4 regions of the Alcanivorax sediminis genome follow, and region 2 is predicted to be linked to each of the others. Evidence: predicted binding sites of a transcription regulator. Region 2 holds the regulator's gene; each other region holds the start of a gene.
The links. Region 2 encodes sigma-54, which starts transcription at its own class of promoters, with help from an activator protein. Its sites were predicted from a motif close to TGGCACNNNNNTTGCTNT; they were not measured.

Region 1 (2,188 bases), on a different contig from region 2:
AGAGCCGAAGTTGCCCCAGCCACCGTACACACCTTCAGCCAGACCCACTTCGTTTGCCGGGAACCACTCACCAATCAGGCGAATGCCGACAACAAAGCCCGCTCCGACAAAACCCAGCAGCAAACGGGTAATGGCCAGCTGTTCAAATGTCGTGGACATGGCAAATGCCCAGCAAGGGAAGGCGGAGATGATCAGGAGAGAACCGAATACCTTGCGGGGACCGTAGCGATCTACCAGCGAACCGATGATGACGCGGGAAGGAATCGTCAGGGCGACGTTAAGGATCAGCAAGGCCTTGACCTGCTCAGTGGTCAGATCAAAGGCCTCACGCAGATGCCCCATGAGCGGCGCATGGGAAAACCACACAACAAAGGTAATGAAGAAGGCGATCCAGCTCAGGTGTAGCAGGCGGATGCGCGGTGCAGAAAAATTAAGAAGGTTCAGCTTGTCGGCGCTCATGATGGCTCCATCCACGGGCGGTTGGTCGATGCAGCGGTTAAAGCAATCGTCGTGCCAACATTTAAGGTATTGAATTTAAAGGGTTTGTTTCTGTTTTGGGCTAAAAGTGAGAAAGTTTGTGCAGGATAGTGAGGCTTTTGGCTGCATCATGGGGCGAAAATGATGCGCTCCATGTGTGCAAAAACGGGATTTCCGGAGTTTGCTGCAAATGAGTGCTTTGGGGCTGCGTCGAGGTTGTGCTCTCCATGTGCCGGACAGGGGGTAGAGCCTGTATGCAGATAAAGGCTGGGTGGTGTTTGGTGCTGATATTGTTGCGCCTTCCTTATACAGGAAAGGCTGGGTGCTCGAATGGGGCATTTTTCAGCAACGGGAGAATGCAGCTGCAGAAAGGCTGAAATGTGAGCAGTGCGCATCGTTGGCGCGCAATTATGACTCATGGAGGTGCACGAAAAGGTGCATCGTCGTCGTGCATTAACGCATTAAAAAAATGCATTGAAATGCGCTTCTTCGCCAAATAATCAATAAAAGCTTATCAAAAACAGTGGGTTAACAAGTTGGCACAGCCCTTGCTGTATGTCGGTGTCAGTTACGCACCGCGAGGGTGAGCCTTATGGCCAAGCAACAACTTCTTTTGATCGGACACGGGATGGTAGGTCAGCGTTATCTGGAAGCGCTGGTTGCCCAGGGTGGCCGTGAGCAATTCGACATTACCGTACTGTGTGAAGAGCCGCTGCCGGCTTACGACCGTGTCGGGTTGACCAGTTATTTTTCCGGCAAGACTGCCGATGACCTGTCGCTGGTACCGCAGGGCTTCTTTGAAGAGCACAACATTGCCCTGAAGCTCAAGACCCGCGCAGACAGCATTGATCGTGCGGCGAAAACCGTCACGACCAACACCGGTGAAACCCTCTCTTACGACAAGCTGGTACTGGCCACCGGTTCTTATCCTTTCGTGCCGCCGATCCCGGGTAACGATCGCGAAAACTGCTTTGTGTACCGCACCATCGACGATCTGGACGCCATGATTGCCGCCAGCAAGGGTGGCAAGGTGGGTACCGTCGTGGGCGGCGGTCTGCTCGGGCTGGAAGCGGCCAAGGCGCTGCACGATCTTGGTCTGGAAACCCATGTGGTGGAATTTGCTCCGCGTTTGATGGCCGTACAGGTCGATGATTTTGGTGGCGCGCTGCTCAAGGACAAGATCCAGGAGCTGGGCGTGAAGGTCCATACCAGCACCGGCACCCAGGAAATTGTCGATGGCGAAAGCTGCAAGCACCGTATGGTGTTTGGTGAAGACAAGCATCTGGAAACCGACCTGATTGTGTTCTCTGCCGGTATTCGTCCCCAGGATGCACTGGGTCGCGCCTGCGAACTGGAGCTGGGCGAGCGGGGCGGTATCGTGGTCAACGACCACTGCCTCACCTCCGATGCCGATGTCTATGCCATAGGTGAAGTGGCGCTGTGGAATGGCCGCATCTTTGGTCTGGTGGCGCCGGGTTACCAGATGGCGGAAATCGCTGCCGAACACCTGATGGGCAAGGCTGACAAGTCCTTCCAGGGTGCTGACATGAGCACCAAGCTCAAACTGATGGGTGTCGACGTGGCCTCCATCGGCGATGCCCATGGCAGCACTCCGGGCTGTCGCAGTACCGTATTCATGGATCAGACCGCAGGCGTTTACAAGAAAGCGGTGATCAGTGAGTGTGGCAAGAAGCTGCTGGGTGCGGTGCTG
Region 2 (2,188 bases):
CTCGCATAATTGTCGTTTCGGTTTAGTGACCGTGCTTGTGGCTGACGGTCTTTTCCTTGTGCTTGAGGATCTGACGATCAAGTTTGTCGGTCAGTTTGTCGATGGCCGCATACATGTCGTCGGCTTCAGCGGTGGCGAACAGGTCTGCCCCGGAAATATGGATGGTGGATTCTGCCTTGTGAGTCTTCGGTTCCGGAGAAAGAATTACCTGGATGCTGGTGATCTGGTCGAAGTGCCTTTCCAGACGGGAGAACTTGTCGCCGACATAAGTGCGAAGAGCGTCGGTAACTTCCAGGTGATGACCGCTGATATTAATTTGCATGGCTGGCTCCTTTACCTGCTTGTTGGGCCCGTCATTCGTGCCCTACACCAAACGCTTGCGAGCACTGGATGACGGTATTCTCATTGCCTCACGATACTTGGCAACGGTCCGGCGCGCTACGTTGATTCCCTGATCGTTGAGCAAGCTGGCCAGTTTGTTATCACTGAGCGGCTTGCGGGGATTCTCGGCGGCGACCAGCTTCTTAATAATGGCACGAATAGCGGTGGAGGAACACTCGCCTCCGCCGTCTGTTCCCACGTGGCTGGAAAAGAAATATTTCAGCTCAAAGACGCCGCGGGGTGTCATCATGTATTTCTGGTTGGTAACCCGACTGATGGTTGATTCGTGCATCTCGACGGCCTCGGCGATGTCGGCGAGTACCAGGGGTTTCATGGCTTCTTCGCCATAATCAAAGAAGTCCTGCTGCACTTCAACAATGCGGGTGGCCACCTTGAGCAGGGTGTCGTGGCGGCTTTGCAGACTCTTGATGAACCACTTGGCTTCTTGCACGCAGTTTTTCAGGTATTGTCCATCTTCCCCGGAGGTCTGCCTGGCAAGGCTGGCATACTGTTGCTGCAGGTTCACCTTGGGCAGGATGTCATCATTGAGGCTGACCTGCCAGCGTCCATTGTGCTGGCGCACAATCACGTCTGGTACTGCATAGTCTACGGAGCTCTCGCCAATTTGCTCACCGGGTGCAGGATCGAGTGTACGGATTAGCGAAAGGGCATCCAGTAGCTCCTGCTCACTGGTCTGGAGCACCCTTCTCAGGGCGGCATAGTCATGCTTTTCCAGCAGCTCAAGGTGTTTCAGTAATTCCATGGCCAGGGACAGATAGGGGGTGTCCCCTGGCAGTTGGCGTAGCTGGACGGCAAGGCAATCAGCCAGATCGATACTGGCAACGCCGAGAGGATCAAACTGCTGCAGCCGGTGCTGCACTGCCAGCACTTCATCAGCTTCCAGCTCGTCACCCTCAGTAAGCAGGCCTTCTTGCTGGTTGACCATCTCGACAATATCGTCAATGGACGTGGTCATGTAACCACGGTCGTCTACCGATTCGATGATGGCCATGGCGATGATGCGATCCACATCGCTCATGGGGGTCAGATTCAGCTGCCACAGCAAGTGGTCTTGGAGGCTTCCGGAAACGGAATGGCGCTGCTGCCATTCATCGGCGTCGTCAGGAAGGGTGGCGGAGCTGCTGCTCTGGCCCGAATAGACGTCGTCCCATTCGGTTTCTATGCCTGGGTCGCTGTCCACGAATTCTTCGAGGGCGTCGTCGCGCTCGGGATTGAGTTCGTCATCCTGACGCTCTTCGTCAGCTTCGGGGAGGGCATCGTCACCAAAATCGTCAGCCAGCTCAAGCAGCGGATTGCTTTCCACGGCCTGCTGAATCTCCTGGCGTAGATCCAGAGTGGAGAGCTGGAGGAGGCGGATGGCCTGCTGCAGCTGAGGCGTCATGGTCAGCTGCTGGCCGATTTGTAATTGTAGTGTGGGCTTCATACTGCTCAGGTTGGTGATTGATCCCCAAAACCTGAGAATAGCAGCTTCAAAGTCTTACTAGCAATAATTGTGCCAGTGATGCTTGTGTGGTAGGGAGGGGTGAGTTAATAGTTAATAATGAATAATTAATAGCTGCGCGGTCAGATAGCTCGGCTGCTTCAAGCGTGGAGGCCGCGCCCATCTCTTGGGCGCGGCCTCCTTCGGTTCAAAACGGGGAGCCTGTCCCGCGACGTTATTCATTATTAACTATTAATTCTTTCTAAAGTCTGAAGTCCGCCCCCAGATACACATCCCGCACCTGCTGGTTGGAAAGGATGGTGTCGGCGTCGCCGGAGGCGATGATGTGGCCGGCACTGACGATAT
Region 3 (2,188 bases), on a different contig from region 2:
ACCATGATGGATATGCCTCAGGAGCTGTCGATCTATCGTCAGCGGCAGGCACTTTTCTGGCAGCAAGGACACCGCAAACAGCTTGCTATTTATGTGGGCCGGATTGAGGGGCTGGACTTCGGCGCTTCACGCTTTGCCTGTGGCCAGGATTTCGCTGCCATGACCAATGCCAAGGCGCTGGTGCTGGAAAACACCCTTAACCATACCTACGCCAACATGATGCTCAAGATGAACAAACCTGATTTCCCGGTTTACATCTGCAACAGCGTACAGCAGGCTCGAGAGATTCTGAGCAGCAAACACTCCCGGGAGCACGCTTGAGCCAATCCATCTGGTTATTCAAGACCGAGCCTGACGTTTTCGGTATTGCCGATCTGATGAACGCGCCAAATCAGACTGCCGCCTGGGATGGGGTTCGTAACTACCAGGCCCGAAACCGGCTCCGTGACGAAATATTGGTAGGCGACACAGTGCTTATCTATCATTCCAGCTGCGCCACCCCGGCCATTGTCGGTGAAGCCCGGGTTACTCGTAGCGCCCACCCAGACCCCACCCAGTTTCTGCCTGAGCACCCCGCCTACGACGACCGCAGCACCCGGGAAGCCCCGCGCTGGTTCCAGGTTGAGCTGCAGTTCGCTCGCCAATACCCAAGCCCCATCAGCCTGAAGCAAATCAAGCAAAATCCGGATTTTGACGACATGGAACTGGTGATTCGGCCGCGACTCTCCATCCAGAAGGTAACCGACCAGGAGTACCTGCTGATCGAGGCCCTGTGCCAATCTATGGGTGTTTCTGCATAGTGCATCGCATGCACCAAAAATGAATAGCGCACCAATAAAAAGCATATGGCAGGAATAAAGAACTAGTTCATCTGTCAAAACCCGGCATTTTGTCCTTGGCACAACCGTTGCAGTAACCCAATTCGTCCATCCAAAAACGAACTGGGTTCAGTCCATGAAACTGCACTACAGACATACCCTTGTGTTGCTCGCGCTGCCTGGTTTTGCCCACGCAGATCCCCTCACCGCAACCGACACCGTGTGGATTGCTATCGCCGCCGCCCTGGTGTTCTTCATGCAAGCGGGTTTCGCCTTGCTGGAGAGCGGGCTGAGCCGCGCCAAAAATGCCCTGAATGTGGTCATGAAAAATTACATGGACCTTTGCGTAGGTACGCTGGTGTTTTGGGCAGTGGGGTTTGGTTTGATGTTTGGCACCAACCCCTCCGGCTGGTTTGGGGAAGACCAATTTGCGCTAAGCCAGGCTGACCATAGCACCTGGGCCATGATCATGTTCCAGATCATGTTTGCTGCGACGGCAGCAACCATTGCTTCCGGTGCCATGGCAGAACGGACGCGTTATGCAGGCTACCTGTGTGGCGCGATACTGATTACCGGGGTCATCTACCCCCTTTATGGCAGCTGGGCGTGGAACAGCAATGGCTGGCTGGCCCAGCTGGGCTTTATTGATTTCGCGGGCTCAACGGTGGTTCACAGCATCGGCGGCTGGTGTGCTCTTGCCGGTATTATGGTCGTAGGCCCACGTCTTGGACGCTTCGACAAGCAAGGCAAACCCCGCGCCATTCCAGGCCACAACCTGTCCTACGTAGCTCTGGGCGGGTTCATTCTGTGGTTTGGCTGGTTCGGCTTCAATGGTGGCTCCACCCTTGCCGCCAGTGTAGATATCGCCAAGGTCAACTTGAACACTCAACTGGCTGCCGCGGCTGGCGCGGTCGGCAGCACGTTGCTCCGTCTATCGACCCGCCGCCCGGTCCTCTTGACCGAAACCGTGAACGGCAGCCTGGCCGGACTGGTAGCGGTTACGGCTGGCTGCGCAGTTATGTCTCCTGCCTTTGCAGTACTGACCGGGCTCATTGCAGGCGCCCTTGCTGCAGGAGGTGCTCGTTTGCTGCTATCGCTTCGCCTGGATGATGTGGTTGGCGCGGTGCCTGTTCATGCGTTTGCCGGTGCCTGGGGAACGCTGGCTGCCGGACTCTTTTACGATGGCGACCTGTTCAACCCGGAACGTATCACAGTACAGCTGCTGGGAATTGTCGTGGCTTTCTGCTGGGCATTCTTCGCCGCCCTGATTATGTACTTGGTCGTAGCAACCCTCTTTGGGCTACGCGCCCCGGCTATCCACGAACAACGGGGTCTGGATCTGAGTGAACACGACGAAACCGGTTATCCGG
Region 4 (2,188 bases), on a different contig from region 2:
TCACCATTCGGACCGTACTTGCCTTTACGGGCGCCCAGCAGCAGCACACCCGCCAGAGCAGCAGCTGCACCCGCCATGTGCACAATGCCGGAACCGGCGAAGTCAGAGAAGCCCAGGTCGCCCAGGTTGTACATGCCAAATACTTCAGCACCACCCCAGGTCCAGGAACCTTCCAGCGGGTAGATCACGCCAGTCATGACAACAGCGAAGATCAGGAATGCCCACAGCTTCATACGCTCTGCTACCGCACCAGATACGATGGACATGGCAGTGGCCACGAACACAACCTGGAAGAAGAAGTCAGAAGCGCCAGAGTATACGGAATCACCGTCGAAGCCGTTCTCGGCAGAAGCGCTCAGCACGCCAGCCAGATCGAAGTCGCCGATGCCACTCAGGAAGATACCGCCGCCGTACATGATGGCGTAACCGCACACCAGGTACATGATGCAGCTGATCGCAAACAGCGCGACGTTCTTGGTGAGAATTTCAGTCGTGTTTTTGGCACGGACAAGGCCCGCTTCCAGCATGGCAAAGCCAGCTGCCATCCACATTACCAATGCGCCACACACCAGAAAGTAAAAGGTGTCCATGGCGTACTGCAGTTCAAAAATTTGATTTTCCACAATGCAACCCTCCGGAAATGGAAGCGTGTTTTTTCAAGCCCTGGCATGGGTCGATTTCAAAACACGGTAAAACTTAAATCGCGTCCTCGCCGGTCTCACCGGTGCGGATACGAATGGCCTGCTCAAGGGAGGTAACGAAGATTTTGCCGTCACCAATTTTGCCGGTGTTAGCGGCTTTCGCGATGGCTTCAATCACCTGATCCAGAGAGGACTCAGCGATGGCAACCTCGATTTTCACTTTGGGCAGGAAATCCACCACATACTCGGCACCCCGGTACAGCTCGGTGTGACCTTTCTGGCGTCCAAAGCCTTTCACCTCGGTAACGGTGATGCCTTGCACGCCGATCTCGGAGAGTGCTTCACGCACGTCATCCAGTTTGAACGGCTTAATTACGGCAGTAACCAGTTTCATTTCATTCTCCTCAGCTTTCACCGCGTCCGGTGACGTCCGTTTCACTTCGAGCCCCGTTATGGTTCCCGATCCACAGCTTGCTCGAACGCTCTGACCCAATAAGTGCACGACCCATGCCAGTTTTTGAAAATCATGCAATTTCAGGGAGTTACATGTGCCACCAGCGACAGGCACCAGTGGCGGCGCGCCATTATAGCGCACCGATTTAGGGCAAGTTCCAGATTGGTGCAGAACAGCAGATCCCTTCCTGGCACCGTGCCCCAAAGTCATCCACCGTGCTACCATTCATCGCGGATTACAAGGACGCCGTACGCGCCTTCACTCATATTCTGAACACTGCGGAGCCACCATGCCTGACCAGCCTTTTATTGACCGCCTGATGGCCGACATCAGCCGTCGCCTGCCCAATGGCCTCGGGGGCCTGCGCAGCGAAGTGGAACGCAATGTCCGCAGCGTGTTGGCCGAAACCGTCAGCCGCATGGATCTCATTACCCGGGAAGAATTCGATATTCAGCAACAGGTGCTGCTGCGCACCCGCGAAAAGCTGGAGGCGCTGGAGAAGCAGGTGGCCGAGCTGGAGAAGGGTGGCGCCTGAAAGCAGCGCCTACCCCTACCCGTAGGAGCCATGCTCGCATGGCGATCCGAGCGCAGCGAGGCGACCGAAGGGAGATTGTTCTCTTTCTAACAAAGGACGCCGCCAATCGAATCTTAGCTCCTCGCTGTCGCTCGGTTCGCACCACAGAAGGAATGCCTGTAAATGAGGCCCAGGAGGGTTGAGCGCAGCGAATAAACGGAGCACCTACATCGGCTTCGTAGAAATGCAGGAGCTCGGGAACTTTTCGGCCTTTCTTATTCCAATCAAGCGTAGCTTGTAGCTTGTAGCTTGTAGCTTGTAGCTTGTAGCTTGTAGCTTGTAGCTTGTAGCTTGTAGCTTGTAGCTTGTAGCTTGTAGCTTGTAGCTTGTAGCTTGTAGCTTGTAGCTCACAAAGCCAATCTCCTACACCCACCCCCGTCAACCTCGCACACGCCCATCCCCGCATCCCCCTTACACTCCCCTGCAGTCTTCACAACAGGCGAGGGGCCGTGACACACGCATTGCTATATAGCCGGGCACCGCTGGGCATTGATGCCCGGGAAGTGCGCGTGGAAACAC

Region 1: nirB (nitrite reductase large subunit NirB) is a predicted target of sigma-54. The motif match lies at 1,015-1,032, and genes of this name have one in related genera.
Region 3: GFN93_RS11080 (ammonium transporter) is a predicted target of sigma-54. The motif match lies at 897-914, and genes of this name have one in related genera.
Region 4: glnK (P-II family nitrogen regulator) is a predicted target of sigma-54. The motif match lies at 1,137-1,154, and genes of this name have one in related genera.

What each region holds. Positions count from the first base shown of each region.
Region 1 covers NZ_WIRE01000001.1:2,926,996-2,929,183, reverse strand. Annotated here, with positions in the region: gene GFN93_RS13375 (NarK family nitrate/nitrite MFS transporter) at 1-459, opposite strand, end outside; gene nirB (nitrite reductase large subunit NirB) at 1,070-2,188, shown strand, end outside.
Region 2 covers NZ_WIRE01000004.1:71,511-73,698, forward strand. Annotated here, with positions in the region: gene ptsN (PTS IIA-like nitrogen regulatory protein PtsN) at 1-7, opposite strand, end outside; gene hpf (ribosome hibernation-promoting factor, HPF/YfiA family) at 23-322, opposite strand; gene GFN93_RS16900 (RNA polymerase factor sigma-54) at 365-1,825, opposite strand; gene lptB (LPS export ABC transporter ATP-binding protein) at 2,085-2,188, opposite strand, start outside.
Region 3 covers NZ_WIRE01000001.1:2,437,902-2,440,089, reverse strand. Annotated here, with positions in the region: gene GFN93_RS11090 (DUF7793 family protein) at 1-321, shown strand, start outside; gene GFN93_RS11085 (EVE domain-containing protein) at 318-800, shown strand; gene GFN93_RS11080 (ammonium transporter) at 955-2,188, shown strand, end outside.
Region 4 covers NZ_WIRE01000001.1:302,171-304,358, forward strand. Annotated here, with positions in the region: gene GFN93_RS01225 (ammonium transporter) at 1-623, opposite strand, end outside; gene glnK (P-II family nitrogen regulator) at 697-1,035, opposite strand; gene GFN93_RS01235 (accessory factor UbiK family protein) at 1,385-1,630, shown strand; gene GFN93_RS01240 (YifB family Mg chelatase-like AAA ATPase) at 2,119-2,188, shown strand, end outside.